One region of the Pseudoalteromonas phenolica genome, then DNA from elsewhere that is predicted to be linked to it. Evidence: predicted binding sites of a transcription regulator. Region 1 holds the regulator's gene; the other holds the start of a gene.
The links. Region 1 encodes sigma-54, which starts transcription at its own class of promoters, with help from an activator protein. Its sites were predicted from a motif close to GTTGGCACGNNNNTNGNNT; they were not measured.

Region 1 (15,616 bases):
TGAGTTTGGACAAGTACGCCGAGGGTCATTGGGTATTATTGGTCGTACATTGGACGCAGGCCTTGCCAAAGCTCAAGATTTAGAAGTTCAGCAAGGTGCCTTTGTTATGCAGGTTGTCAAAGACTCTGCAGCAAGCGAAGCGGGTATTAAAGCCAATGATGTGATTGTTAGCCTCAATGGTGATGACATCCAAAGCTTCGAAGAACTTCGAGGTAAAATCGCTACCATCGGTGAGGGTCGAACCATTGAGCTAGGTGTCTTCCGTGATGGTAGAAAACGCACCATAGAAGTGACGCTAAAAGGTCAAGGGGAACTCCAAGCCCAAGCTGATAAAGTTCATCCAATGCTACGTGGTGCCGTACTTGAAAGTGGCGAACGAAACGGTAACCAAGGTGTGATTGTATCTAGTATCGAAGAGCGTTCACCCGCAGCGCGAGTTGGCCTTGAAGAAGGAGATGTAATAATGCAAGTTAATCGCCAACGCGTTAAAAACATTCGCGATATGAGCAATTTAATCGAAGATATTCAAGGTAATATTGTATTAGGTATTAAGCGTGGGCGAGACTCAGTGTTTATTCTGATCCAATAACCATTATTCAAATAAACTAATAAAAATGCAGCGTCTTATTGTCGCTGCATTTTAATTTGTGCCATCATTACTATTCTGCTTTCAGTAAGATAAAATAATAGATCGTTGTGTAATGAATAAAAATGAGCGATGGCGTGCTAAAACTTTTTAAATTTATTCTTCCCCCTCTTTTTGTTGGTCTCGGGATTGCATTTTTAGTAATTTGGTTTTCACCCAATCTAAAAAGTGCCGTTTTACCGAAACTGGCCATGCCCAGCCATTACACTAGTAGCCATATGAGCTTCGCTGATTCAGTCTCTAAAGCCTCACCAGCCGTAGTGACCATTTTCTCTGAGAGCATTTCATCTATGCCACGCTACCAAAGACGCAACACCACTCAAGAGCTTGGCTCTGGTGTGATTATGTCAAGCGATGGGTACATTCTAACGAACTACCATGTTGTAAATGACGCAGACCAAATCATGGTTATCCTTACCGATGGTCGTCGCTTTTATGATGTTCAAGTTATCGGCTTTGATACCATTACAGACTTGGCATTATTAAAAATTCCCGGGCAACACTTGCCCGTAATACCAACCGACGATGAGTTTATTCCCCGAGTTGGCGATGTGGTTTTGGCCATAGGTAATCCGCTTAATTTAGGTCAAACCATCACACAAGGTGTGATCAGTGCCACAGGAAAACAAACATTAACAGAAAGCCAATATAACAATTTGCTACAGATGGATGCTGCAGTGAATGTCGGTAACTCTGGCGGGGCCTTAATTAACTCAAATGGTACTCTCGTTGGTATTACTTCTGCACAATTTAGAACTCGTCTAAACATAGATATACAAGGGATCTCTTTCGCTGTGCCTTATCAATTAGCTAAGCAGGTCATGCAAAGGCTGATTGTGGATGGCCGAGTTGTGCGTGGTTATTTGGGTTTTAAAGGCACAGCTGTTGATAGTTCAGGCAATGAAGTAACTGATTTATATACTCCTATAGTAGGCTTACTGATAAGCGAACTAGACCCACTGGGCCCAGCTTGGCAAGCAGGTATGCAAGATAGAGACATCATAGTGAAAGTTGCAGGCCAGTCGATTTCTAATCCACAAAAAACTCTGCAATTTATTGGCAATACTAAACCCGGGACAGCTCTTGAGTTTGAGGTGCTGAGAAATGGTGAGCATCGCACTATTACTCTGACTGTCGCTGAGCTGGAAATTAACACGAACTAATCTAAATTCAGAGTACCTTGGCTATTATCAAGTTGGATAATAATACCAATCCAAAAAAAACTATTATTTTGAGGGACTATTACGGGCGCTAACTTCTTTGAAAACTGCTTATTTAGAACAACTAAATAGCAAACTTCCGCCTCGTTATCGACTAGTTTTCCTTGCCACAAAATAGAACGCTTAATGAATGGGATAGGTATAAAACAAACGGTCTAAGCGCGCACAAAAAAGCGACCTGTTAAAAAGTCGCTTTCTAAGTTCAGAACAAATAAGCAGTAATTAGTTGTGACGACGTTTAATATTCGCACCTAATTTGCTGAGCTTATCTTCGATACGCTGATACCCTCTATCTACATGATAGATACGATCAACTACCGTCTCACCTTGCGCTACAATCCCTGTCAAAATTAAGCTGGCAGAGGCGCGTAAATCAGTTGCCATCACCTGTGCTCCTGATAACTTTTCAGTATCACCACAAATGGCCGTATTACCTTCTAGACGAATATTTGCACCCATACGCTGTAGTTCTGGCACATGCATAAAGCGATTTTCAAAGATCGTTTCTGTGATTGTTGCACTGCCATTTGCCACCACATTCATCGCGGTAAACTGCGCCTGCATATCTGTAGGAAAGCCAGGGTGAGGCATGGTTTTAATGTTGACTGCTTTTAATTCACGCTGACGCATATCGATGTAGATACTGTCTTGTTGAACCTCAACTAGCGCATTGGCATCTCTCAACTTTTCAAGCACAGGCTCTAAGCTTTGGTGGTCAGTGTTATGACATAACACCTCACCTTTTGCCATCGCCGCTGCTACCAAAAAAGTACCCGTTTCAATTCGGTCAGGTAAGATTTTATGTTCACACCCAGATAGTTGCTCAACACCTTCAACTTCGATGCGGTGTGTACCCGCACCTGAAATTTTTGCCCCCATAGCGACTAGGCACTCTGCAAGATTAACAATTTCTGGTTCACGTGCAGCATTTTCTAAAACGGTTTTACCATCAGCAAGCGTTGCTGCCATCAGTAAGTTTTCAGTCGCGCCCACACTCACGGTTTCCATATAGATGTCAGCGCCCTGCAACCGACCCGAAGACGTCGCATTGATATAGCCATTTTCAACTACGATGGTTGCACCCATTTTTTCGAGGCCGCGAATGTGTAAATCAACCGGGCGGGCACCAATGGCGCAACCACCTGGTAATGAAACCTGAGCTTGGCCAAAGCGGGCTAATAAAGGTCCCAAAGCTAACACCGATGCACGCATTTGCTTTACAAGCTCGTAAGGTGCTAGCACCTTATCAACCGTGCTACCGTCTACTTCAAGCTTATCTCCGTGCCATTTTACCTCTGCACCAAGTGTCTTTAGTAACGCTTCAGTTGTGCCTATATCACGCAACTGAGGGACATTTGAAAATATGCTCTTGCCATTACCTAGTAACGCAGCAAAAAGGATAGGAAGGGCGGCATTTTTTGCGCCCGAAATTGTGACTTCACCAGCTAGGGTGGTGCCACCTTGGATTACAAATTGATCCATTGTGGCTCCGTTATTGAGGAAGGATAAATTTACGTTCTCTTTGCCACTCTGTAGGCGTGAAGGCTTTAATACTTAAAGCGTGAATGGTGCCATCTTTGATCACATCCATCAAAGGACCGTATACTAGCTGCTGCTTCTTAACTCGACTCGCCCCGTCAAAACATTCACCAACTGCAATCACCTCATAGTGACTACCATTGGCTTTAACTATGACTTCTTCTAGTGACAATGCTTCTTGTAATACCGCTTCGACTTGGTTTGTTTCCATTAGATTCACTCAAATAAGTTAGATACCTGACCCAACTCCATTAGCTTATGCAGTTGTTCAGGTATATTTTTCAGCTCAAGGCGCTTACCTTGGCGTTGCAAAAGACCTAAAGAGTGAATTAACCAAGCTAAGCCCGCCGTGTCAACCCTAGACACCTCAGAAAGGTCAAAATATAGGACTGACTGCGTACTTTGTAGCTGTTGGTTAAGAAGGCGTTCATCAATTAAGCTATTTCGGGTTAATTCTCCCTTAATGGCAACCACACCTTCTTGTTGTGGTGAAAACTGCAGATTAGTTGCCATCGTCACCTCTAAATTGAACTGGTAAGCGGCTCTTCTTATCCAAAAGTTCGATGACATGTTCAATGCCTTGCTGACGAAGAACACCGTGCAGTTCAGTTTGTTTTGCATCAAGTAATGAAATACCCTCAGCCATCATGTCATATGCACGCCATTCATTGTCTTTGCCTTTGCGCACTTTAAAGTCAATTTTAATATCTGGCTTACCCGATTCAACAATGCGAGTTTTTACCACCGCAACATCATCACCTTCAAAACTACGAGCTTCGCCAAACTCCACCTTTTGATTTTTATACTGTGTAAAAACGCCTGCATAGGTCGCAACTAAGTAGCGCTGAAACACATCAATGAAAGTTTTAATGTTCTCAACAGCCTGCTTTTTCTCTGCGGGATCGGTCATAGTACGTACTTTTTGAATGTAACTACCAAGCACGCGATAAGCAGCATATTTATAATCAACATATGGCATCAATTCTTGTTCGACGATGACACGTAAATGCTCTTTATCAGTGGCAATAATCTGCTGATCATTCGCCACACGTTTAAAGGTATTATCGGCAACCTGCTCAACCATTTTGTACGGGTCGCTCAAATCTACTGGTGATGAAGCAAGCGCCTGTGCAGACATGACTACACCAGCTACGACCATAAGAAACTTTTTAAACATGATTATTCCCCACCTTGGTTAAACAGAAATTGACCAATCAATTCTTCAAGTACTAATGCTGATTTTGTGTCTGTCAGCATGTCGCCATTTTTAAGCGCAACACTCTCGACACCAAAAAGGTCATCTAGCTCAGAACCTGCATTACTAGTCACTTCATTCCCCATACAGCTTTGCTTTGCTGACTCTGCTGCAATAACAGGTGAAATGCCAAGATACTGCTCACCTAAAATACCTGATGTTAAAATAGAGACCGAAGTCGTATCAGAAAACTGACACTCGTAGCTCGCATCGATGCTCATATTCACAACTGGTAAGAATTCTTGCGGATGAATGTAGATACTCTCAACGCGACCAATCACAACACCACCCACTTTAATTGGCGCACGTGTTTTTAAAGAGCCAATATTTTCAAATTTAGCGCTCAGTGTATAAGTATCTCCACTACCACTGATCCCTGAGTTGGCGACTTTAAGCGCTAAAATAGCAAACGCTGCAACGCCAAGTGCGACAAATAAGCCAACTAAAATTTCTATTTTCCGTGTATTCATAATTTCTCAAAACCCTTAACTTGAAAACATCACCGCTGTTAATAAAAAGTCGAAACCTAAAACGGCCAGCGACGAATGAACAACTGTTTCTGTGGTCGCTTTACTGATCCCCTCTGATGTAGGAACACAGTCGTAACCTTTGTAAAGCGCAATCCATGTCACGATCAGTGCAAAAACGAAGCTCTTAATCATGCCATTTAAAATATCTTGTTGGAACGACACCTGAGACTGCATAATTGACCAGAAGCTGCCAGAGTCGACACCTAACCAATCAACGCCCACTAAGTGCGCACCTATAATTGCAACTGCTGAGAAAATAAGTGCCAACAGCGGCATACTGATAAAACCAGCCCAAAAACGAGGCGCTACCACCCTTTTGAGTGGGTCAATTGCCATCATTTCTAAACTTGATAACTGCTCGGTTGCTTTCATCAAACCTATTTCGGCCGTTAAAGCACTGCCCGCTCGACCTGCAAATAGTAATGCAGTAACAACTGGGCCAAGTTCTCGAAGCAGGCTCAAGGCAACCAGCGGGCCTAAGCTGTCTTCAGCACCATAACCCACTAGAACGGTATAACCTTGTAAAGCCAGTACCATACCGATGAATAAGCCCGACACCATGATGATCAATAATGACTGGTGCCCAACCATATATAATTGCTTGATTAATAGCGGAGTGCCTTTTTTAAAATTAGGCATGCTAAGTAGTGCCCCCAATAGCATGCGTGTTGCACGCCCTAACGAGGCAAAACGACTGAGAGTTTTGTGACCAATGACTTGTAAAAAATCCATTATTGCTGAGCTCCTAGTAAAAGTTCATCTTCATAAGGCGCAGCTTTAAAATGAAAAGGCACCGGTCCATCAGATAGACCTTTTAAGAATTGCTGAACCAGTGGCGAACTATGTTGCAACATTTGCTCTGGCGTACCTGTACCTATTACACCTTGTTCAGCAATAATCACAACATGATCAGCAATACTCAGTACTTCTGTGACATCATGTGTCACAATCAATGAAGACAAACCTAATACTTGATTAAGCGACTTAATTAGACGTACTAATACCCCCATTGAAATGGGATCTTGTCCTGCGAATGGCTCGTCATACATTATAAGCTCAGGGTCTAGAGCAATTGAGCGAGCTAGAGCTGCTCGTCTTGCCATACCACCTGATAGTTCTGATGGCATTAAATCTCTCGCACCACGAAGGCCGACGGCCTGAAGCTTCATAAGAACAACAAGTCGAATTAGTTCTTCGCTAAGTTGTGTATGTTCCCTGAGAGGGAAAGCTATATTGTCAAACACCGACATATCTGTGAATAACGCACCGCTTTGGAAAAGCATGCTCATTTTTGTACGGGCTTCATACAATTCTGCTCGAGTCATGCCCGGTACGCTTTGCCCTTCAAAAGTAATATCGCCACTATCAGGCTTTAACTGACCGCCAATAAGGCGCAGCATGGTGGTTTTACCAATACCACTCGGGCCCATAATTGCGGTTATCTTCCCCTTTGGTACCGAGAAACTCATGTTCTTATAGATGGTCCTATCACCTCGAGAGAAAGTTACATCCTTGATTTCGATAATTGATTGCGACAAGTCGCGCTCCACATTCTGGTTCACCAATCTGCATATCATACTTTTTTTTAGTTTTAGTGTGAAAAGGGAATTCGTAAAATTTTGTAAGTACCTTGAATAAAGCTTTTACCTAGCGTTTTGTTTATACTTTTTTTTATGCTTTTGATACTATTTGCCCAATTTTGTTTTCGTTGTTGGCATATTCTTTTTATGGTTTTATCTTTCATCATTTTGATACTTGGTTTTGCCGCGTTAGTTTGGAGTGCAGACCGCTTTGTCTTTGGCGCGGCTGCATTAGCGAGAAATTTTGGCGTACCTACTTTAATCGTAGGTTTAACGATAGTGGCAATGGGCTCATCAGCCCCAGAAATGATGGTTGCAGCACAGGCTGCCCTTGCAGATAAAACGGATACAGCGGTTGGAAATGCCATTGGTTCGAACATCGCCAATATATTACTGGTATTAGGCATTACCGCGCTGTTGCGTCCTCTCTCTGTAGGTTCAGGAATCTTGAAACGTGAGATGCCATTACTTGTAGTCGTTTCTCTGGGTGCTTGGTTTATCGTCAGTGATAACCATTTTAGCCGCACTGAAGGCTTTGTATTATTTGCCGCCTTCATCGCCTTTCTCGCGACCCTACTTATTTTAACTAAACGTTCTGGTGGCCAAGGTGATGACCCTTTAGTGTCTGAAGCCTGTGATGAAGTGCCGAATGATGTGCCAACCAGTAAAGCCATTTTGTGGTTAGTAGTCGGTATGGTATTACTGCCTATAAGCTCAAGCTATCTTATCGACGCAGCCGTAGACATTGCAAAGTATTTTGGCATGAGCGACTTATTAATCGGTTTAACGATTATTGCCATAGGTACCAGTTTACCTGAACTGGCAGCCTGTATTGCTGGTGTACTTAAAAATGAAGATGACCTAGCAATGGGTAACATCATTGGCTCAAATATCTTTAATATTCTCGCGGTCCTTTCTATTGCGGGGATTTTAAACCCAGCAAATATAGATGCCAATATCGCACATCGCGATATTTATATTATGCTTGGCGCGACATTTATATTGATCGCGATGAGTTTAAGCCTCAAAGGCACTCGACGTATCAACCGCATTGAAGGTGGCCTTCTACTTGCGGCGTTCATCGGATACATGTATTACATTATTTAGTTGTTGGAGTGCACATGACTGCTGAACAATTCACCAAAACCGCTTTAAATGTCATCAATATTGAAAAGCAAGCCATTGATGAAATTGCACAATACATTGACGATAGCTTTATAGATGCTTGCCAAACTATTTTTGACTGTCAGGGTCGTACTATTGTCATTGGTATGGGTAAATCAGGGCATATAGGTAATAAAATTGCAGCTACACTCGCCAGCACAGGTACTCCCGCTTTTTTTGTGCACCCAGGTGAAGCAAGTCATGGTGATTTAGGTATGATCACCAAAGACGATGTGGTCTTATTGATCTCAAACTCAGGAGAGACCAGTGAAGTGGTCAATATTATTCCTGTTATTAAACGTATTGGCGCAAAAACTATCTCAATGACAGGTAATCCAACCTCCTCAATGGCTAACCTGTCAGATATCCATTTATGTATTGCGGTTTCAAAAGAAGCCTGTCCACTTGGTTTGGCTCCTACCGCAAGCACCACTGCAACACTCGTCATGGGCGATGCACTCGCAGTAGCATTGCTTGAAGCTCGCGGGTTTACCGCAGATGACTTTGCACTTTCTCACCCTGGAGGTTCTCTAGGAAGACGTTTACTGCTTACCCTCGAAGACATTATGCATAGAGGTGAACAACTGCCTATTATAAAAACAGGTAAGCTCATTAAAGATGCATTATTTGAAATCTCGAGTAAAGGTCTAGGCATGACAGCGATCGTTGATGAGCAAGGTATCTTAGCGGGTCTTTTTACCGATGGTGATTTACGCCGTATTATTGAACAAAAGCTAGATTTGCACAGCGCTAAAATTGATGATGCAATGACTGTTAAATGTACAACTGCAAAAGCAGATATGTTGGCAGCTGAAGCATTGAATATTATGGAAAACAAACGCATTAATGGTTTAATTGTGGTTGACGAAACTAATCGCCCTATTGGTGCTCTGAATATGCAAGACCTATTAAAGGCAGGAGTAATTTAAATGCAGTTTGCGGATTTGTATCAGCCAATCAGCCAAGATGTGGTATCGAGAGCAAAGCAGATTAAGCTGCTAATTTGCGACATTGACGGTGTATTCTCTGATGGCCGAATTTATCTTGGTAATCAAGGTGAAGAGCTTAAAGCATTTAACACCAAAGATGGCTTTGGCATAAAAGCCCTCATCAACGCTGGAGTTGAAGTTGCCGTGATCACTGGGCGTCATTCACAAATTGTTCAGCAGCGTATGACTAGTTTAACCGTTAAGCATATTTACCAAGGACAAGAAGATAAGGTGCAAGCCTACGAAGAGTTGAAAGCAAGCTTAAGCTTAACAGATGCCGATATTGCTTATATTGGTGATGATGGTCCTGACCTACCCGTTATGGAACAAGTTGGTTTTGCTGTTGCTGTTAACGATGCGCATCCAATTATTCGAAACCTTTCGCACTACACCACATTATTACCAGGTGGATTTGGTGCTGTGAGAGAGTTAACTGACTTAATTATGTTGTGTCAGGGTCAGACCCTAGGGACATCAGGAACAAGCGCATGACGGTGAACCGTGCCATATTACTGGTTATTTTTGCACTGACCATGTACTGGATATGGTCACCTTATTTTAATCAACCTGAAAAACAAGATGCCACTGATGAAGAGAGCATCGCCACACCAGATTACATAGCGACAGATCTGAAACAAACCAAATATTCAGAAGCGGGCTTACGAAATTATTTAGTCGAAGCCAATAAAATGGAGCTTTATCAACAGCTGGGGTTCAGTCATTTTACCGCCCCCACATTTACCCTGTTTAATGGGCCGCAAAATTGGCAGCTTACTGCCAATGAAGCGACATTATATGAAAATAACATGCTGATATTAGAGGGTGATGTAAAAGCGCTTAACCTCACTGAAGGCGCAATGATCAGCCAAATAAGCGCAGACCATATTCAAGTAGATATTACTCAGCGTTCAATGCGCTCAGATCTACCCGTAGAAATTGTTGGGCCTCACTTAAATATTAAGGGACAAGGCCTCAATGCAGATCTCAATACTGAAATTATTGAGCTCATTAACCATACGCGAACCATTTATTATGACCAATAAACTATTTCTTTCACTTCTGTTACTCGGCTTTTCTAACCTCAGCTATGCTGAAGAAGCATCTATGTCTCAAGTGTCAATAAAAGCTGGTAAACAGCAAGCACAATTAAAGACAAACATTGGCATCTTTGAAGAAAATGTTGAAATAATTCATGGCAATCGTGAAATTTACGCCGATCGACTTGAAGTTCATCAACGTGAAGAACTAGGTGAAAACAAACAGCTTTTAGTCGCGACAGGTAAACCCGCACGGTTTATTGAAAAGCAAGCCGATGGTACTTTGTTAAGTGCTAGCGCTGAAGAAGTAAGATATGACGTTGCAAATAGACTGCTTACTATCAAAGGCAAGGCCGAAATAAATCAAGCAGGTCAGGTTATCAAGGCTGAAGCGATTATTTATGACATCGAAAAACAATTGATCAGTGCCGAGCGAAACGAGCAAAACCAACAACGAGTGCACACGATTCTTGTGCCCGAGAAAAAGTCTCCAAAATCTAACCCTGAACAAGGTCAATGATCATGAGTGTGTTAACAGCTACGGCCTTAGCTAAAAGCTATAAGGGTCGCCAAGTGGTGAAAAATGTGAGCCTGAGTGTAGAAGCAGGAAGCATTGTTGGTCTACTTGGTCCTAATGGGGCAGGTAAAACCACCAGCTTTTATATGATTGTCGGTCTTGTTCCAAGTGACAAAGGTAAAGTCACCATAGATGATGAAGATATCACTTTACTACCTATGCACAGTAGAGCACGTATGGGTATTGGTTATCTTCCTCAGGAATCTTCCATTTTTAGAAAATTGACCGTGTATCAAAATTTAATGGCTATTTTAGAAACACGTAAAGACCTCAACAAAATCCAAAGAGAGCAAACTTTAGACGACCTACTTGATGAGTTTAACATTCAGCATATTAGGGACAGTCAGGGCATGGCTTTATCTGGCGGTGAGCGTCGACGAGTAGAAATTGCTCGCGCTTTAGCCGCTAACCCTAAATTTATCCTCTTAGATGAGCCTTTTGCTGGCGTTGATCCAATTTCAGTGTTAGATATAAAGAAAATTGTTGAGCATTTAAAAAATCGCGGCATTGGCGTACTCATTACAGATCACAACGTAAGAGAAACTCTTGATGTTTGTGAGAAAGCTTATATTGTTTCACATGGTGAATTAATCGCGTCAGGTACACCTGAATCAGTTTTAGCTGATCAAACCGTTAGAGACGTCTACCTAGGTGAACAATTCCGTCTATAGTTAATGCAAGACATTATCCAAATAACAAAAAGGATTGTTAGAAATACATGAGGCAATCGCTACAGCTGCGCATGGGGCAGCAACTAACCATGACACCACAATTGCAGCAAGCAATTCGCTTACTGCAATTGAGCACATTAGATCTGCAACAAGAGATCCAAGAAGCGCTGGATAGCAACCCTTTACTTGAAGTTGATGAATCAGAACTAGAACCAAGTGCTGATGACAATGATTCAGACAAAGCAGCCAAAGATACTGACTCTGGCGAGCAACTTTCTAATTCTGCTGATGATGGTCACGGTGAGGAGCCGACCAGCGATTACGAGCTTGATAGTGATGCAGCACTTAGCAAAGAAACGGTCAGTGACGATCTAGCCATGGATGTGACTTGGGACGAATACATGAGCGCTGCTCCAAGCTCCAGCAGTGGTCCAATGCCTGAAGACGAAACCATTTATCAGGGTGAAACCACTGAAACACTGCATGAATACCTGATGTGGCAATTAGAGCTCACCCCGTTTAGCCCTACAGATAAAGCCATCGCCGTTGCCATCGTAGAAGCAGTTGATGATGCAGGCCTACTGACTATCAGCACTGAAGAGCTTCTCGAAAGTATTAATGAAGGCAATGATGAAGAGTTAATCGAACTCGATGAAGTTGAGGCTGTATTAAAACGCATTCAACTATTTGACCCTGTAGGCATTGCGGCTCGCTCTTTACAAGAATGCTTATGTATTCAACTCAATCAGTTTGATGCAGATACGCCTTTCATTGCTGAAACAAAAATGGTGTTAAGCGAACATATTGATTTACTCGCTAGCCGTGATTACCGCACCATCATGAAAAAGACCAAGCTCAAAGAGCCTGAGTTAAAAGAAGTGATGACGCTTATTCATAGTCTTAACCCTAAGCCTGCCGCCAGTATTATCCGTGAAGAATCTGAGTACGTTATTCCTGATGTGTCAGTGAAAAAAGTGAAAGGCCGTTGGATTGTCGAACTAAACCCTGAATGCATGCCTAAAATAAGAGTTAACGATCATTACGCGGCAATGTCTCGTTCAGTTAAATCAAGCTCAGACAGCCAGTTCATACGTTCTCACTTGCAAGAAGCCAAATGGTTCATCAAGAGTTTAGAAAGTCGTAATGACACTTTAATGAAAGTTACTAATTGCATTGTGCAACAACAACAGGCATTCTTTGAACATGGACCAGAGGCAATGAAGCCTATGGTTTTAAATGATGTTGCTGAGATGGTCGAGATGCACGAGTCTACCATTTCTCGTGTCACCACTCAGAAGTACATGCATACACCCCGTGGCATTTTTGAGTTGAAGTACTTCTTCTCAAGTCACGTAAGCACTGAAAACGGAGGTGAATGCTCATCCACTGCGATTAGGGCATTGATCAAGAAGCTAATTGCTGCAGAAAACACTGCTAAGCCATTGAGCGACAGCAAGATTGCAGATATATTGGCAGAACAGGGAATCAAAGTGGCACGTCGTACAATTGCAAAATACCGCGAGTCACTCTCTATTCCACCGTCAAATCAGCGTAAAAGTCTGATTTAAGACGTAAACCAAGAGAAGGAAAATGCTTATGCAACTAAATTTAACTGGTCGTCACGTAGAAATTACAGATTCATTAAGAGACTATGTAAACACGAAGTTTGCAAAGCTAGAAAGGCATTTTGATCACATAAACAACGTTCATGTGATCTTAGATGTTGAGAAGCTGGTACAAAAAGCCGAAGCCACTGTTCATTTAAATGGAGCTGAAATTTTCGCTTCAGATGAACATTCAGATATGTATGCAGCCATTGATAAACTCGTTGATAAACTCGATCGCCAAGTTATCAAACATAAAGAGAAATTAACTCGACACTAACCATGAAACTTAGCTCGATTATCAACAAGGACTGCAGTAAAGCTGCGGTCCTTTTTAATAGCAAAAAACGTGCGCTAGAGTACATTAGTGAATTAGCGAGCCAGCACCTTCCTGAACACAATGCTCACGAAATCCTTGATGCCTTCCTGACTCGAGAAAAATTAGGCAGTACGGGCATAGGTAAGGGTATAGCGATCCCTCATGGCCGACTTGCAGGAATAGACTCTATCTTTGCCATCTTAGTGACCAACCAAAATGGAATTGATTTTGACGCAATAGACAATAGACCTGTCGATATTTTGTTGGCACTACTTGTACCTGAAGGTAATAATGCAGAACATCTAAAGACCTTAGCTGCAATTGCTGATAAACTAAACAATAAAGAGTTTTGTAAACAACTTCGTCATGCACAAGACGATGACGCACTCTATCAACTTATTGCGCTTCAAGATTAATAAATAGAGAGGAATCCATGGAACTGATCATCATTAGTGGTCGCTCAGGGTCAGGTAAATCAGTAGCCTTAAGGGTATTGGAAGACCTAGGATATTATTGTGTTGATAACATTCCCGTTAACCTCCTCCCTTCTTTGGTCAGAAGTGTCTCTGATAACTACGACAAAATAGCTGTCAGTATTGATGTGCGAAACCTGCCAAAAGAGCAACAAGAATTTAATGACATTCTTGAATACTTACCCGGCTTTGCAAACCCAACACTTTTCTATTTAGACAGTGATGATCAGGCACTGATTAAACGCTTTTCAGAAACGCGTCGATTACACCCACTTTCTTTAAATAATTTACCGCTTGATTTAGCGATTAAAGAAGAAAAGAAATTACTCGATGTATTAATTACACGCGCAGACGTTCTGCTTGATACCACTGATTTAAGTGTTCATCAGCTTGCAGAAACTATTCGAGAACAAATTCTTGGTAAAAAAGATAAGCAGCTCATCATTACTTTCTTATCTTTTGGTTTTAAACATGGCATCCCTAAACAAGCCGATTATGTATTTGATGCACGTTTTCTGCCAAACCCGCATTGGGAACCAGAACTAAAACCACTTACTGGGTTAGATCAACCAGTTAAAGATTATCTAGCAAGCCATAGCATAGTGCAGAAGTTCACTTGGCAGATACAAACCTTTGTGCAGACTTGGCTACCTCACTTAGAGCGCAATAACCGCAGTTACTTAACCATTGCAATTGGTTGTACAGGCGGCCAACACCGCTCTGTTTACCTTGCACAAACCATTGGTGAAAGCTTTGCCAAAACGCATAACAATGTGCAAATTCGTCACCGTGAGCAAGACGCAGACTAATATGGTCAAAGTAGAAGATACATTTTTAATTCAGAATAAATGTGGTTTGCACGCACGTGCTGCCACAGTACTTGCGCAGTTAGCCCTGCAATTTGATGCGCAAATCACGCTATATCAAGATGATAAAGAAGCCCCTGGTGACAGTGTCCTTGCTCTACTCATGCTTGAAAGTAGTCATGGCAAGCAACTCCGAGTTTGCTGCGAAGGCCCTGATGCCGAGCCCGCACTGACCGCCATTGGTGAGTTAATAGCACAAAAATTTCATGAAGATGAATAACCAAGCACTTGGTAACTCTGCAAAAATTACGTTAAACTTAAGGTACTCTTTTTAGGCATTCATAGTAACTGCCTAAACCTTTATTCTCGGTGCACACCACTCAATAAATGGATTGCCTATGCCAGAAGCCTTAGAACAAGACTATACGTTGCAACAATTACAACAAGTAACGCACGCAATAAACAATGGTCAGTTTGTTCAGGTTAGGCGTATTCTGGCTGAAACTCCACCGTGCGATACCGCATTACTACTAGAGTCATCCCCACATAAAGTCCGTACGCAATTATGGCAGTTAGTTGACCCAGACATCCAAGGTGATGTACTTGAAGAGCTATCCGAAGACGTTCGTATTGGTATTATCAACCAAATGGATCCTGAACTCATTGCAGCCGCAACTGAGGATATGGATGACGATGACTTAGGTGAAGTTCTAAGAAGCTTACCTGAAGACGTCTATCAAGACGTTGTCGGAGCAATGGACGCACAAGACAGAGCAAGAGCAACACAAGCACTGTCTTATCAGGAGCGCTCTGCTGGTGCGCTAATGAGTACAGATACGGTCACCATCAGACCTGATGTGACGCTCGACGTGGTGTTACGTTATTTACGTCTGCGAGGCGAGTTACCCGATGGCACCGATGACTTATATGTTGTAGATAAAGAGAATCAATTTATTGGCGCGCTGCCTATTTCAACTTTATTAACTAATCCACCTGATAAAGTGGTTGCCGACCTCATGGATGATGAGAAAGAAACCATTCCCGTTTCAATGGATGAAAGTGACGTGGCGCAACTATTCGAGCGTCATAACTGGATTTCAGCTGCGGTTGTTGATGATAACCTGCAACTGCTTGGTCGTATCACCATCGATGACATCGTAGACGTTATTCGTGAAGACGCCGAACACAGCATGTTAAGCATGGCAG
Region 2 (15,616 bases), 690 kb from region 1:
AGCAGTTAAAAATGCAGGGCTGAGACAAACTCGTGACAAGTCGAATTAAAAGCACAACTTAAGCTGCTTGATATCCTTCATCCTCAAGCAGTTTTGAACTACCAGCCGCTTCTCTAGCCAAATCATCAACGATTTCGTTATATTTGTTGCCACTGTGACCTTTTACCCAACGCCACTCTATGTCATGCCTTTGACAGGCATCATCGAGTCGTTTCCATAAATCAACGTTTTTAACAGGCTTCTTTGCGGAAGTAAGCCAGTTACGTTTTTTCCAACCAGCAACCCAAGATTCAATGCCTTGTTTAACATATTGACTGTCGGTATGTAGCACAACTGAGCAAGGGCGTTTTAGGGTTTCGAGTGCAACAATGGCAGCGAGCATCTCCATTCTATTATTGGTAGTGAGTTTATAGCCCTGAGAAAGCGTTTTTTCATGGCCTTGATAATGAAGATAAATGCCATACCCACCTGGTCCAGGATTACCTAAACATGAACCATCGGTATAAATCTCTACGCTTTTTTGCACGAATTAGCCTGTTTTTATGTAGAATAAAGTGATTAGTTGCTAACAATAGCAAAGTTAACAGGCAGACGATATGTTAAAGAGACAAATAGTCCTAGATACTGAAACAACAGGTATCGATCCGAAAGCGGGTCATAGGATCATTGAAATTGGGTGTGTTGAACTCATTAATCGCCGTTTAACAGGAAATAACTTTCATGTTTATATCAATCCTCAGCGTGATATTGAAGATGAGGCAATCGATGTCCATGGTATTACTAATGAATTCTTAAAAGATAAACCGCTTTATCATCAAATAGCAAAAGAGTTCTTTGAGTATATTAAAGGGGCTGAGCTCATTATTCATAATGCGCCGTTCGATGTTGGTTTTATGGACAATGAATTTGCGCTGTTACAGCAAGGTTATCCTAACACTCATGACTATTGCGAAGTGCTTGATACGCTTGTTATGGCGAGAAATCTGCACCCAGGTCAGAAGAATAATCTAGATGCTTTATGCCGACGTTATGACATCGACAATTCAAAACGTACTCTACACGGCGCATTACTGGATTCTGAGATTTTAGCTGATGTTTATTTAGCGATGACGGGTGGCCAAGTAAAAATGAACTTGGCGAATAATACCGAGAGCACATCGCAAACGGATAATACAAGTATTCGTCGTTTAGCTGATAACCGTCCAGCACTTAAAGTTGTTAAAGCTTCTGCCGATGAAGTAATAGCGCATGAAGAAAGGTTAAAAGTCGTCGACAAAAATGGCGAGACTCTTTGGCAACAAAATTAAGGTAAAATTTATATGAAGCGATTATTGTTAGTGCTGTTCTTATTTTTTATTAATGAATGTATTGCACTCACAACAACCCCATCTATAACGTTGTTGAAAAATAATCGCAAAGTAAATGAAGTTCCGTTGTTAGATAACCGCTTCCGTATTGATCATAAAGTAGAAAAAATTACACTGCTTTTCTTTCGCAAACCTGGTTCACCAGCGGTTATTTTAGTTAAGCCTGATGGTAGTAAATACTACGCTCATCATGCTATGAAAGATGAAATGCTAGAGTGGTATGATGAAGCAAGCTATGACCTTATTACCATAGAAAATCCAACACCAGGTCCTTGGCAAGTGATTGGCAGAGTTCAATCAGATAGCCGAATTATGGTGTTAGGTGATATTGAACTTGAGGTGGAGCCTCTACCTCAACTGATGTTTAGAGGAGAGACTCTCAAGGTTACAGGCCAAGTGACCAACGATGGTAAGCCAATAGATGTTGGATATTTTCGCGATGTGGTGAGTCTAATCGTCGAGTTTGTTAGCACCAATAATGACCAATATGATAATTTTGGGGCCGGCACACAAAGCGTGACTGAGTTTAAAGATGATGGCCGAGAATTTGATGAAAGACCGATGGACGGTATTTTTACAGGGGAGTTTAAGCTGACTTTTCCAGCAGGCGAATGGCAACCTGAGTTTTATATTGAAACACCCATCCTTAAACGCCGAGTCGCACAAGCACCTATTGTTATTGCTGAGCCTCCATTCGATTTTGATTTAACCTTAGCAAATAGTGCAGATTTAAGTCATGAATTAACCGTTCAATTGGACCAGTCAATCATTAAGCCTGAAACGGTTATTTTTCAGGGGAAAATCTTTTATCCTAACGGTGAAGAACAACTTTTTACGATTAACCCTGAAGCGCGTCTTTACCGCAAATTAGAAATTAGCAATTACGACTGGGGCCGTTATCAAATTGAGTTTTCTGTTTTTGGCGAAAATATCAATGGGCGAGAGTTTATGGCTAAATTGCCCATGTATAATTTTGAGATTGAAAGACCCATAGAAAAGGTGCCCGAGTTACAAGCACCAAAAATTAACCCTTTACTCGCTAAATTACCGCCACCGGAGCCTGAACCAACATTAAGTACCGGTACGCTAGTTAGTATTATCGTATTGGGTAATATTTTTATCATGTTAATCGGTTGGTTAGTGATCCGAATCTTTGTACAGAAGAAGCCAATTAAGCTAAAAATTAAACTACCTTCATTTAAGAAAAAGCAATCTTCACAAGAAGCTGAAGGTAGTGAAGTGATCTCAAATGAAACGAATGGTTCAAAAAATAACAAATCAGGTGATATTTTGAACCTTTCTATGGATGGAGACTAAAAAAGACAGTTTTTTTAAAAAAAACAGTTGACTCTAAACAGGTCGATTCGTATTATTCACGCCGCTGTCAGGGAGCAACCTGACAACAAGAATAAAGCGGAGTGGTAGTTCAGTTGGTTAGAATACCGGCCTGTCACGCCGGGGGTCGCGGGTTCGAGTCCCGTCCACTCCGCCAATTATTCTAAAATTTGTAAGTCGCGCTGGAGTGGTAGTTCAGTTGGTTAGAATACCGGCCTGTCACGCCGGGGGTCGCGGGTTCGAGTCCCGTCCACTCCGCCAATCTTACAAAATGCCTTTAGGCGCCCTTTCCTAAGTGTGGAGTGGTAGTTCAGTTGGTTAGAATACCGGCCTGTCACGCCGGGGGTCGCGGGTTCGAGTCCCGTCCACTCCGCCAATTAGGAAAAGATTAAAGCTCAGTGGAGTGGTAGTTCAGTTGGTTAGAATACCGGCCTGTCACGCCGGGGGTCGCGGGTTCGAGTCCCGTCCACTCCGCCAACGTTTTAATCAAAATATTTGCTCGTGGAGTGGTAGTTCAGTTGGTTAGAATACCGGCCTGTCACGCCGGGGGTCGCGGGTTCGAGTCCCGTCCACTCCGCCAATGCAAATAATACAAAAAGATATCTCTGCGGAGTGGTAGTTCAGTTGGTTAGAATACCGGCCTGTCACGCCGGGGGTCGCGGGTTCGAGTCCCGTCCACTCCGCCATTAGATATCAAGAGTCAATCAGAACAGGCTCTATAAATACCCACCACTGCGGAGTGGTAGTTCAGTTGGTTAGAATACCGGCCTGTCACGCCGGGGGTCGCGGGTTCGAGTCCCGTCCACTCCGCCATCCACTTCTCAGAATGTATCTTATTACCAAACGTTTTTAAGCATTTTTCCAGTAAAATAACTTCCTTGTTATCTTAGATATACTTATAAATCAGAAGTGCGACAGAATGGCTTCTGAGTCACCAATATACTTTCCTGCTATAAATGCTTGTGGCACAGTTTCTTTGCCTGAAATCGCTTTTAAGCTCGTTAAGCTAGCATCGCGGCCTAGAACAATTTCTTCAAACTGTATGCCTTTGCTCACAAGATGTGCTTTAGCTTTCTCACAATAACTACACCCCGGTTTGGTAAATAGGCTAACTGGCTGAGGCTTCTGACATTCGGGATTAATGTAATCAAGCATTGTATCAGCATCAGACACTTCGAAGGGGTCGCCAGGTACATCAGGCTCGATAAACATTTTATCTATGATGCCGTCCTTCACTAGCATTGAGTAACGCCAACTGCGTTTACCAAAGCCTAAATCAGCTTTATCGACAAGCATACTCATACCCGCAGTAAACTCTCCGTTGCCATCTGGGAGTAGAGTAATATTATCCGCTTCTTGATCTTGTGCCCATGCGTTCATGACAAATGTATCGTTCACAGATAAACAAATAATGTCATCCACTCCATTTGCTTTGAATGCGCCTGCAAGCTCGTTGTAACGCGGTAAGTGTGTCGATGAACAGGTTGGGGTAAATGCACCAGGCAAAGAAAATACAACGACAGTTTTACCTTTGAAAAGTTGTTCTGTAGTGACAGTCTGCCACTCATTACCAACTCTTACAGGAAATGAAACTGAGGGTATAGTCTGTCCTTCACGATTTTCTAGCATATTGTTTTCCTCATAGTTGAATGTGTTTATTATCTATAAAGTCTATTTAGATTAAAGTAATTAAAACAAATAAGGGCAATCTAAAAACTAGATTGCCCTTATTTTGTAGTCTGATTTACGAGTTTATGCAGCTACTCTAAAGTAAATAACTCTGGCTCTTTTACAACCACTTTAATAACATCATTAAGCTGTATATTGCTTAAAGGCCTAGCGCTTATGTTTCTTGCAATAGCGCTCTGAGCATTCACTTGCTCTACCACAACCTGCTCAATGGTTTGGATATGATGTGCGAATTGCATACCGTTAGCTGCAGTCAAGTTACTTCTATGAAGTATAGAGAGGAGTTGTCCTGATTCAAGGCCATGACTCTTTCCTAAATTAATTACTACTCTATCTGAGTCTATCATTAATATTTTTCCGCTAGTTGTGAGACAGCTTACGGCAGAGTCTAAATCTTGGCTAACCTTATTGAAGATAGTTTGAATTTTTTGACCATAATCGGTTCGCCAAAACTCTTCACTATTTACATTCACAATCTTAGTTTTTTTATGTGGCCAAATACCCTCGGCACTATAATGCTGCGACCAGACTTGATCGTTTGTCTGTGAGTCAAATAGCGCAAAGTCAATTTTAAAGTTACGCATATAGGCTTCTCTTTCCCAAAATGCATAATCATTGTTCATTTTTCTTCCTTGAGAAATATCAGTGATTTGACTTAGTAAAACATATTGGCTGTTACTATTTCGACTTAGTGTATCTATTAAATGTGAGTTGTAGTCGAATTGTTGAGCAAAAAAAGCCCTAACATCTAATTTGCGGTCAATGTACGGGATCATCTTAACACCCGTATTACGTTCATTTAATGTATTGAATAAGCGTTGTGAGCTGGCTTCTGGCATGTCAAAAATTTGACCTAGTCGGGCTTGCTCTGGATGTGTTAACTGACTTTGGGTGATGGTTATTTGTTTATTAAACTTTGACTCAACGCATTGTGATTGCTGAGGAATAATGTCCAGATGCAGGGTAACTGAATATTGTTCCCCTTGCTGTTGCTCATTGATTAAGTTCACATGCTGTATCTGGCCATGAGTTTTAATTTTCAGCTCATCTTGCTCGAGTACGCCGTCGGCAACGGTTTGTACACTAGATACCGTTGCGCCAGAGAATATTAAAGCCTGTGTGATGGCATCTTTAACAGCCATTTGTCTTGCAGAAGTAGTGTCACCATCTACAATGCCACCATAACCGACTACTTCAAACCATTCTGCTTTGGATTGCATGCTGAAAATGATCAATGCAATTATCAGAAAATGTTTCATCTTCAAGATCTCAAGGTAATTTGCTCAATAATTTTAAATAGCAATAGGTGTACCAGCTTTGTTGGCGTAAAAAATGCATCTTGAAATTAGGTTTTAGATAGGTGCGTTTATTATGAAAACGAAAAACGTTTTTTATTCATCATTGGTGGCATGTTCAGTGTTACTTTCTGGTTGTAGTTCAGTGTTCGATAAACATATTGAGTATGCTTATGAGGAGCCCGATTATTATCCAGTCTTACGTGCAGTAGGGTACGCACCTTTGAGTAGTCAGCCTGGAGAAACTGATTCGCAAAAGATGCTGATGGCAATTAAAGTATCTAAACTTGAGGCTTATAGAGAGCTTGCAGAGCAAGTGCATGGACAAAAGCTCACTTCAACGATGACAGTTAAAGGGGCAATTGCGCAATCAGACGGATTGTCGAGTCAAGTAGGTGGGTTAATAAAAGGCGCTAAAATCGTAAAAACTTACGCCGTTGGTGATACTTACGCGACAGAATTAGAATTAGACATGAAAAAAGTGCATGAACTTTATATCAGCGCAATAAAGCCTAGGAAAGTTAAGCGCGTAATATACTACTAATAAATCTCAAATGAGTGAGTTTATAGGGGCTAGGCTTTAAGGTTTTTAACTAATTCAGAGTTTGCGCTTACAACACCACCATCTTGACCGTAAGTGATAGATGTAGGAGCTCCTATGATTATGTCTTTCAATTCTCGCACTGCAAGTTGAGCTTGATGTGCAGCTTGTGCATTCACGTCATTTTGCTTCTGACACTTCAAAAGTAAGGCATTAATGGTGCTGGTTAAAGGCTCGATTTGCTCAGTTTTAAAAATCTCTTTGCTAAAACCTGAAATTTCTTTATCGAGTTTTTGAATTGTGTTGAGTAAAGTCAGCTTTTCTCGAGCTATGTCTTTTAAGCCATCGCCTCTTTTACTGGCAAGACATTCTAACTCAGCATCTAAAATCTGGGTCAAAGTGTTTAGATGCTGAATTTGGTTTTCTAATTTATGATGACAAAGGTTTATCTGATCATCCATATACATCAAACTCGAATGCGGCAATGTTCTTAGCTAACTTTTCAGCATCTACTTGGTATTTGCCTTCGCTGATTGCTTTTTTAAGCTCTTCAACCTTTTTACTGTCAAAAGCAGGCTGCTGTTGTGCTTTTTCTTGCAAACTTTTAAGTTGCTGTGCTTGTGGTGTTAAGCTGACAGAGTCAGTAGCTGCCTTTTGAGGGGCTTTAGCTGAAATCTGAGCTTGATTAGCATCCGCTTTTTGTAATTCGGCTTTTTGTTGCTTAATATTATTAAGCGAACTGTTGGGCTGAGATTGCCCTTTTACATTATTAACCATGATAATTGACCCTAAAATTAATCATGCCTTTCTATCGGCCTTCTAGCTTATAACTTTAGCAAAAAAATTAAATATTAACCTCAACAGATTCTACATCTTTTACTCTGGCTGAGATAGTTTTTCCAGACTTCTGATTTTTAACCCTTATTTGCTCACCTATGTTTCCATCTTGTAGTGCAATACCTGTGGTTTTTATCGTTAAAGTGCGCGTTTTAGCGTAGATGGTGACATTGTCGCCCTTGCAAACCATACAAATATGGTGAAGTCCAATAGCTGTGCCGACTCTTAATACTCTTTTACTTCTACTGCCAATTAGCAACTGCTCTGTATTTAAATTACTGGCCCTTACAAAATGCTTTGGCTTGTATTCAATGCTGATTGAATCTTTGGTTAATAATTCTCCTTTATTTATTAATTGGGTTGTCACGATCACTGGGTGAAGCTCTTCAATTCTCACATGAACAAATTGAGTCCAGCCAGATAGGTCCTCACATTTTACTTGAACTGTTACTTGTCGGTTAAACGGCGCAGTCGCATTTGTAGAATATGATAAAGGTTTTTCGCAAATTCTTTCTGATAACCTAGCATCTAGTGGTAATGCTTTGATCGTTGTTTTTATATCGGGGTTGAGTTCAACCTGCAGGGTAATAAATTCTTCAGCTCCAGCTTCAAGATTGGTATTTGTATATACTTGTGCTTGACTCATATGGCTGGCTATAAAACAAGCCATTGCACAAAAAATCTCATATGATTTGGTTTTTTTTAACAAACTCATGATGTTTCGACTATGCTTATCTGGAGAAACAAGGTATAAAGATTTTGCGTGAAATACCATATTCCTTCAAGGTGCTTCTTTGATTAGTATTTTGAAAAGCGTATGATATTACCAAGATGACCGATATGTAGGAGATTGAAATGGCAGGTGTTTTAGACTCTGTAAACCAACGAACTCAGTTGGTTGGGCAAAACCGCCTAGAGTTGCTACTTTTTCGACTGAGAGGTCGTCAAAGATTTGGCATCAATGTATTTAAAGTTAGAGAAGTACTTCAATGCCCACCGCTCACTAGTATGCCGAAGTCTAACTCTTACATTCGTGGTGTTGCTCACATTCGTGGTCAAACTATTTCAGTTATCGACATGTCTTTGGCTGTGGGTGGTCCACCTATCGAGAATATTAAAGACTGTTTTATTATCATTGCTGAATACAACCGTTCTGTTCAGGGCTTTTTAGTAGGTGCAGTTGAAAGAATCGTTAACATGAACTGGGAGAAAATCATGCCGCCACCAGATGGTGCGGGTAGATACTCTTACTTAACAGCGGTTACAGAAATAGAAAACGAACTTGTTGAAATTTTAGACGTTGAAAAGATTTTAAACGAGATTTGTCCTGTGAATACAGAAGTAAGCGAAGACATCGTGTCTGATGGTGAAATGCAAAAAGATCTCGGTGAGCGAATAGTATTTATTGCCGATGACTCCGCAGTTGCTCGAAATCAAGTTAAACGAGCATTAGAGCCTCTGGGCGTGCAAACTGAGCTTGCCAAAAATGGTAAAGAAGCCTTGATTAGGCTAAAAGAAATTGCTGAAGTAGATTGTCAAAATGACATCACAGAGCGTGTTGGTTTGCTTATTTCAGATGTAGAAATGCCTGAAATGGATGGCTATACATTAACTGCTGAAATTAAGGCAGATCCTAAATTAGCTCCTTTACATGTAATTTTGCACACTTCTCTAAGTGGTGTATTTAATCAGGCCATGATTGAGAAAGTAGGCGCTGATGATTTTATTGCAAAGTTTAACCCTGATGAATTAGCAACAGCGGTTAAAAAATGGGTTCATTGTGATTAGATAACGGCGGTAGTATCTTGGAAAATAAAAACCTTCAACAAGGCGAATATGACCAGTTTAGAACTTTCTTAGAGCAGCAGTGCGGTATTGTTCTAGGAGACAATAAGCTTTACTTGGTTAAAAGCCGTTTAGCTCCGTTGATGGCTCGGTTTGGAGTTGATTCTTTATCTGCACTTGTTGCTAAGACTTTGAGTCCTCATGAACGACAACTTAGAGCAGCTGTTGTTGATGCAATGACAACAAATGAAACTCTCTGGTTTAGAGATACATATCCATTTGAGTTGTTGAAAAGTAAAATATACCCTGAATTGAAAGATACCCGAAGAGGGCTGAAAATTTGGTCAGCGGCAAGCTCTTCAGGGCAAGAGCCATACTCTATTGCAATGGCGACTTCTGAGTACCAATCTCAAAACCCTGGTGCAATGAAGATGGGGGTGCAAATTGTTGGCACAGACATATCAAATACGATGCTTGATATGTGTAAAAACGCTGAGTATGACTCTTTGGCTTTAGCAAGGGGTTTATCTGTTGAGCGTCGTCAGAAGTTTTTTCAAGACAGTGGCAACGGTATGGCTAGGGTCGTTGACCCAATTAAAAGAATGGTTAACTTTAGACACCTTAACTTACTAGATTCCTATTCGCTTATGGGTAAATTTGACGTTATTTTTTGTCGTAATGTATTAATTTACTTTTCTCCAGAGGTGAAAGCAAAGATAATCTCGCAGTTTGCGCAAGCGCTAAACCCAAGAGGGTATCTATTCTTAGGGGCGTCTGAATCCATGGCGGGTCTTAGTGATGAGTTCGAAATGATCCGATGTAACCCCGGCATTATATACCGCAAAAAAACGTAATATTTTTTAAGCGGCAAACCTATTTGCCGCTTTTTCACTTCTTCTTTTAAGTCCTAAAAAAACCATTTTCTTCGCTTTAACTAAAACAAGCCTTTGAAATTTAAAGACTTTATTTTGGCCTACTTATTGCTTTGTCTTTGTAGAGTCAAATTTTTGGAGTCGTGTCATGGCAATTAGTTTTGATAAAGCACTTGGCGTTCATCAACATACTATGTTGATACGTTCACAACGTGCAGAGATGTTAGCAAGCAATATAGCTAACGCAGACACACCAGGTTACAAAGCGAAAGATATCGACTTTGCACAGGCATTTAAAGCGGCAAAATCTTCTCAGCAACGTGGCAATATGATGCAAAGAACGGATAGCAAGCACCTACATGGTGGTAGTCAGCTTAATAACAGTGTTGAGTTATTTCGCAATCCAAATCAAGCAGATACAGGTGATGGTAACTCCGTAGATATACAGGTGGAACGAAACTTGTATGTACAAAACGCATTAGAGTATCAGGCAAGTTTGCAATTTTTAACTGGCAAGTTTAAAGGGCTAAAAAAAGCCCTTGGTAGTCAAGGAGCATAATCATGAGCTTATATAATGTATTTGATATAGCAGGCTCGGGCATGAGTGCTCAGAATATTCGACTGAATACCACTGCGAGTAATATTTCAAACGCCAACAGTATCAGTTCTAGCCAAGATAAAGTTTATCGAGCGCGACATCCTGTATTTGCAGCGGAACTGACTAAAGCGTCTGAAGCACATGATCCTAGTCAGCTTAATGCATCGGTAGGAGTAAAAGTGTTAGGCATAGTAGAGAGTGATAAGCCATTACAGGTTGAGTACAACCCAAATCACCCTAGTGCTGACAAAGACGGGTACATCTATAAACCAAATGTGAATGTAGTAGAAGAAATGGCAAACATGATCTCTGCTTCACGTTCGTACCAAACCAATGTCCAAGTAGCTGATGCAGCCAAGCAAATGCTCAGCAAAACTTTATTACTTGGTCAGCGCTAGTGGGAGTATAGCCGATGAGTAACGATATTAATGCCGCATCTTCATATATGGATTCGTTACGTTGGTCTGAGCAAAATAAAACAACGCAGAGCGATAAGAAAAACGACGCATTGACGCAAGAGGATTTCTTTTCGTTACTTACTCAGCAATTGTCTTATCAAGACCCGAGTAAACCTGCTGATAATGACCAAATGATTTCGCAGATGACGAATTTTACGATGGCTGAGGGTATCTCAGGCTTGAACGAAAAATTTGACATGTTGTCAGCGTCCATGACCTCGAATTCTGCATTACAAGCGTCTACTTTAGTCGGCAAAAAAGCCCTTTTAGAGTCTGATTCAATAGACTTTGGTGATGACCAATTAGCGAAAGGCTCGATTATTGCGCAAAGTCCCGTAGAAAAGTTAACAGTCAGTATTTATGACGATTCGGGACAGCTTGTTCGACAAATAGACATGGGTGCACAAGCCGCTGGAGCCATCCGGTTCGAGTGGGATGGTAAAAACGGTGATGGTGAAACCATGCCTGCAGGAAATTACGAAATAAAAGCCGAAGGTAGCTTGAATGGCGAATATACAAGCCTACCTATGGCGACATTTAAAAATATTGACAGTGTTAACGTAAATGGTGCGAATGGCATCATAGTAAACACAAGTGCTGGCGCAGTGAAATTGTCAGACGTCGCTGAAATAGCATAGATTTTAAGTACTTAAGTAAATTTAAGTGAAAGAGGTGAAAACATGAGTTTCAATATTGCATTAACAGGATTGGCTGCGGCACAAAAAGACTTAGATGTCACAGCAAATAACATTGCTAACGTTAACACGACGGGTTTCAAAGAGTCTCGTGCAGAATTTGCAGATGTATATGCATCGTCTGTATTTAGCTCTGGTAAAACTAAAAATGGCGACGGTGCTCAAACGACCATGGTTGCTCAGCAGTTCCACCAAGGCTCGCTTAAATTTACGCAAAATTCTTTAGATTTAGCAATCACGGGTGAAGGTTATTTTGCGATGAGTGAAGACATTGCTTCGCAAGACTATACCTATACGCGTGCAGGTGCGTTTAAGCTTAATAAAGATAACTTCGTAACAGATGCCGCAGGTAATTACCTACAAGGCTTTCCCGTTGACCCAGGCACAGGTAATACAACATCACTGAGCCTGAGTACTGCTTCTCCAATTCAAATTCCTGACGCATCTGGTTCGCCTCGTCACACGTCAAACATTTATAGTTCAATGAACTTAGACTCGAGAGCAAGCGCACCATCAACTACAACGTTTGATCCAGGTGACAGCACAAGTTATAACTCATCAACATCAACGACCATTTATGATTCGTTAGGTGAGCCACATGTTGTACAGTTCTTCTTTGTAAAACAAGACCCTGCTGTTGCAAATAACTCTTGGCAAGTGTATGCAACAATGGATGAAATCCCCATTGATATCAATGGTGGTGAAACATCTACAGGTGCACATACACCAATCGACACACTGCAATTTACAGCGGCAGGTTTACCAGATGTAACAGCCCCAGAGACAACATTCCCTGATATTAATATTGCATCGAGTGGATCCACAGGTCTGTCACTTCGACTAACAAATGGTGCCCAGTTCCCAAATGATATTACAGTGAACTGGAGTGATGAGGGTAACACCGCAAATAAGTTACCGACACAGTATGCAAGCCGATTTGAAGTTAAAGCGTTAGAGCAAGATGGTGCAACAGTAGGTCGATTAGCAGGTATTGATATTGGTACAGATGGTAAAGTGGTTGCATCATATTCAAATGGTGATACCTCTTTCCTTGGTCAAGTTGCCATGGTTCGTTTCTCAAACTCACAAGGTTTGTCTCAGGTTGGTGGTACAGCTTGGAAGAAGAGTTTAACCTCTGGTGAACCAATCGCAGGTGAACCAGGCTCAGGTACATTAGGTACAATTAACTCATCCGCTTTAGAGCAATCAAACGTTAACCTTACAAATGAGTTAGTAGATTTGATTAGTGCTCAACGTAACTTCCAGGCTAACTCTCGTGCCTTAGAAGTTAACTCGACACTACAACAGAACATTCTACAGATCCGATAATCACTTAACCCCTCTTTCATCAAGGCCGCAACAGCGGCCTTTCTTTTCTTTTTTAAATGTCAAAATTAGGTTGGCACTTTTATTGCTTTATTAGGTTTAAGATTAATTTTTAGGCCAATGTAATGGATAAAATGCTGTATATCGCAATGTCGGGCGCCAAACAAAGTTTGCGCGGTGTGGCATTAAAAGCGAATAACCTAGCCAATGCCAATACCACAGGCTTTAAAGCTGACTTTGCTCAAGCACGTTCAATGCAAGCGTTTGGGGAAGGTTTACCAACACGAGTGTTTGCAATGCAAGAGCGCCCAGGCACCAATATGACTATGGGGGCTGTTGTTGAAACAGGCAGAGACCTAGACATAGCGGTAGACCAGAAGTCTTGGATCAGTGTGCTAGATGCTTCTGGTGAAGAAGCGTACACCAAAGTTGGTACCTTAAATATCAAAACGGATGGGTCATTAGTAACAAGCCATGGCCGTCAAGTAATTGGCGAAGGTGGTCCAATAATTTTACCTGTACCGGTTGATAAGGTTGTGTTCAGTGACGACGGTTCTATCCAAGTCCGTCCTCAGGGCGCACCAGCGAATTTTTTAGAAGTGGTTGATAGGCTTAAAATTATCGAGGCTGACAATAGTAAACTGCAAAAAGGCAATGATGGCTTATTTCGTCCTAAAGAAGAGGCATTAGAAGATGGCTTTTGTGGTTTCTGCGATATATCCCCTACAGCTCGAGTAATGAGTGGCATGTTGGAGATGTCTAATGTCAACCCTGTGCATGAAATGACAGACATGATTAACCATCAACGTCAATTTGAAATGCAAATGAAGTTAATGAAAAAAGCAGAAGAGATGGATGAAAAGCATGTCACTCTTCTTCGTATAGTATGATGAGTGAGGTATAAGTTATGAACCCAGCATTATGGATCAGTAAAACAGGCCTAGATGCCCAGCAAACTGATATTTCGGTTATCTCGAATAACCTCGCCAACGCCAGTACCGTTGGTTACAAAAAGAGCCGCGCGATTTTTGAAGATCTGCTTTATCAAAATATCAATCAGCCGGGTGGCCGTTCTTCACAAGATACTGAACTGCCGTCAGGCTTGATGTTAGGTGCAGGTGCAAAAGTAGTTGCTAACCAAAAGAACTTTTCTCAAGGTAATATGCAAAGCACCGAAAATTCACTGGATTGGATGATTCAAGGTCCTGGCTTCTTCGAAATTCAAATGCCAGATGGCACTGTTGCTTACTCCCGTAATGGTCAATTTACTACAGATGAAAATGGCCGAATTGTTACTTCAGGCGCCGGTTTTCCTGTACAACCAGAAATGAATGTACCAGATGATGCGAAATCTATCAGTATTTCGCAAGATGGTGAAGTGTCAGTAACCATTGCAGGTCAAGCAGAAAATGTCGTTATTGGTCAGTTAGTGATTAGTGACTTTATTAATCCGTCAGGTTTAGAACCAATCGGGCAAAACCTGTACACAGAGACAGCAGTAAGTGGTGCGCCTGTTCAGGGTAACCCGAGTGTTGATGGATTAGGTTCTATTGTGCAAGGTGCGCTCGAAACATCAAACGTTAATGTAACCGAAGAGTTGGTGAACCTTATTGAAACTCAACGTGTTTATGAAATGAACTCAAAGGTTATCTCAAAAGTAGACGAGATGCTGAGCTACATTAACCAACAATTATAACTCTGGAGGCTACTATGCGTATTGTAGGTTTAATCATTTTAGGCTCGTTATTTTTAACTGGGTGTGTGTCTACACAAAACAAAAATGTCGTGAAAGACGATCCTTACTATGCGCCTATTTATCCAGAGCAACAAGCTGAGCAAATTGTAGCAACAGGTTCTCTTTTTAACCCAAATTTATCAAATGATTTATATGGTGATAAAAAGGCATTACGTGTTGGCGATATTTTGACAGTCGTACTTAGAGAGACAACGTCTGCAACAAAAGCCGCTAATACAACAACAGGAAAATCAACTGCAGCATCATTAGATCCAGTAGTAGGACTTGGTGGAGCAAACGTAAATATTGGCAGTCAAAGCCTCCAGTTTGGCATGAACTCCAGTAACTCTTTCTCAGGCGACAGCCAAGCAAACCAATCGAATAGTTTATTTGGTAATATCTCGGTGAATGTAATGCGAGTGCTACCGAATGGTAACTTAGTCGTACGTGGTGAAAAGTGGCTAACTTTAAACACGGGTGAAGAGTTTATGCGAATAGAGGGGATTATTCGTGCTGCGGATGTTAAATCAGATAATACGGTTGAGTCGAATCGTATTGCCAATGCGCGAATTCAATACTCAGGTAAAGGTGATGGTCAAGAAGCACAAAGTGCGGGTTGGTTAGCTAAGTTTTTCTTAAGTACCTTGATGCCATTTTAAGGAACCATGATGAAAATGTTTAAAGTAATGACAGTGGCTTTACTATTAGTAATAAGCCAAGCAGCGCAAGCTGAGCGAATTAAAGATGTCAGCATGGTTGAAGGTGTTCGCTCTAACCAATTGGTGGGCTATGGTTTAGTAGTTGGTTTACCAGGTACAGGTGAGCAATCTCGCTTCACAGAGCAAAGCTTTAAAGCCATGTTAAGTGGCTTCGGTATCACTTTGCCTGACAGCTTGAAGCCAAAAATTAAAAATGTGGCGGCAGTGGCCGTGCATGCTGAGTTACCACCATTTGTGAAGCCAGGCCAGAATATTGACATTACAGTGTCGTCAATAGGCAGCGCAGGCAGCCTGAGAGGGGGCACCTTACTGCAAACTTTCCTTAAAGGGGTCGACGGTAATGTGTATGCCATTGCACAAGGTA

Region 2: the regulator sigma-54 is predicted to act here: its motif matches at 12,871-12,889, upstream of PP2015_RS04610 (flagellar basal body rod protein FlgF).

Annotation. Positions count from the first base shown of each region.
Region 1 is NZ_CP013187.1:327,722-343,337, reverse strand. Features, by position in the region: gene PP2015_RS01620 (Do family serine endopeptidase) at 1-589, shown strand, start outside; gene PP2015_RS01615 (trypsin-like peptidase domain-containing protein) at 724-1,809, shown strand; gene murA (UDP-N-acetylglucosamine 1-carboxyvinyltransferase) at 2,089-3,348, opposite strand; gene ibaG (BolA family iron metabolism protein IbaG) at 3,359-3,616, opposite strand; gene PP2015_RS01600 (STAS domain-containing protein) at 3,622-3,918, opposite strand; gene PP2015_RS01595 (MlaC/ttg2D family ABC transporter substrate-binding protein) at 3,908-4,582, opposite strand; gene mlaD (outer membrane lipid asymmetry maintenance protein MlaD) at 4,585-5,130, opposite strand; gene mlaE (lipid asymmetry maintenance ABC transporter permease subunit MlaE) at 5,146-5,925, opposite strand; gene PP2015_RS01580 (ATP-binding cassette domain-containing protein) at 5,922-6,728, opposite strand; gene PP2015_RS01575 (calcium/sodium antiporter) at 6,918-7,877, shown strand; gene PP2015_RS01570 (KpsF/GutQ family sugar-phosphate isomerase) at 7,892-8,863, shown strand; gene kdsC (3-deoxy-manno-octulosonate-8-phosphatase KdsC) at 8,864-9,415, shown strand; gene lptC (LPS export ABC transporter periplasmic protein LptC) at 9,412-9,966, shown strand; gene lptA (lipopolysaccharide transport periplasmic protein LptA) at 9,956-10,480, shown strand; gene lptB (LPS export ABC transporter ATP-binding protein) at 10,483-11,208, shown strand; gene PP2015_RS01545 (RNA polymerase factor sigma-54) at 11,256-12,776, shown strand; gene hpf (ribosome hibernation promoting factor) at 12,805-13,092, shown strand; gene ptsN (PTS IIA-like nitrogen regulatory protein PtsN) at 13,095-13,547, shown strand; gene rapZ (RNase adapter RapZ) at 13,565-14,413, shown strand; gene PP2015_RS01525 (HPr family phosphocarrier protein) at 14,415-14,690, shown strand; gene mgtE (magnesium transporter) at 14,809-15,616, shown strand, end outside.
Region 2 is NZ_CP013187.1:1,020,312-1,035,927, forward strand. Features, by position in the region: gene PP2015_RS04495 (class I SAM-dependent methyltransferase) at 1-49, shown strand, start outside; gene rnhA (ribonuclease HI) at 59-526, opposite strand; gene dnaQ (DNA polymerase III subunit epsilon) at 597-1,307, shown strand; gene PP2015_RS04510 (TIGR03503 family protein) at 1,320-2,684, shown strand; tRNA gene PP2015_RS04515 (tRNA-Asp) at 2,783-2,859, shown strand; tRNA gene PP2015_RS04520 (tRNA-Asp) at 2,887-2,963, shown strand; tRNA gene PP2015_RS04525 (tRNA-Asp) at 3,002-3,078, shown strand; tRNA gene PP2015_RS04530 (tRNA-Asp) at 3,103-3,179, shown strand; tRNA gene PP2015_RS04535 (tRNA-Asp) at 3,206-3,282, shown strand; tRNA gene PP2015_RS04540 (tRNA-Asp) at 3,312-3,388, shown strand; tRNA gene PP2015_RS04545 (tRNA-Asp) at 3,439-3,515, shown strand; gene PP2015_RS04550 (glutathione peroxidase) at 3,606-4,331, opposite strand; gene PP2015_RS04555 (flagellar assembly protein T N-terminal domain-containing protein) at 4,463-5,650, opposite strand; gene PP2015_RS04560 (LPP20 family lipoprotein) at 5,763-6,230, shown strand; gene flgN (flagellar export chaperone FlgN) at 6,260-6,688, opposite strand; gene flgM (flagellar biosynthesis anti-sigma factor FlgM) at 6,681-7,004, opposite strand; gene flgA (flagellar basal body P-ring formation chaperone FlgA) at 7,072-7,779, opposite strand; gene PP2015_RS04580 (chemotaxis protein CheV) at 7,920-8,852, shown strand; gene PP2015_RS04585 (CheR family methyltransferase) at 8,870-9,703, shown strand; gene flgB (flagellar basal body rod protein FlgB) at 9,870-10,280, shown strand; gene flgC (flagellar basal body rod protein FlgC) at 10,283-10,717, shown strand; gene PP2015_RS04600 (flagellar hook assembly protein FlgD) at 10,732-11,415, shown strand; gene flgE (flagellar hook protein FlgE) at 11,458-12,801, shown strand; gene PP2015_RS04610 (flagellar basal body rod protein FlgF) at 12,924-13,688, shown strand; gene flgG (flagellar basal-body rod protein FlgG) at 13,706-14,494, shown strand; gene flgH (flagellar basal body L-ring protein FlgH) at 14,509-15,192, shown strand; gene PP2015_RS04625 (flagellar basal body P-ring protein FlgI) at 15,202-15,616, shown strand, end outside.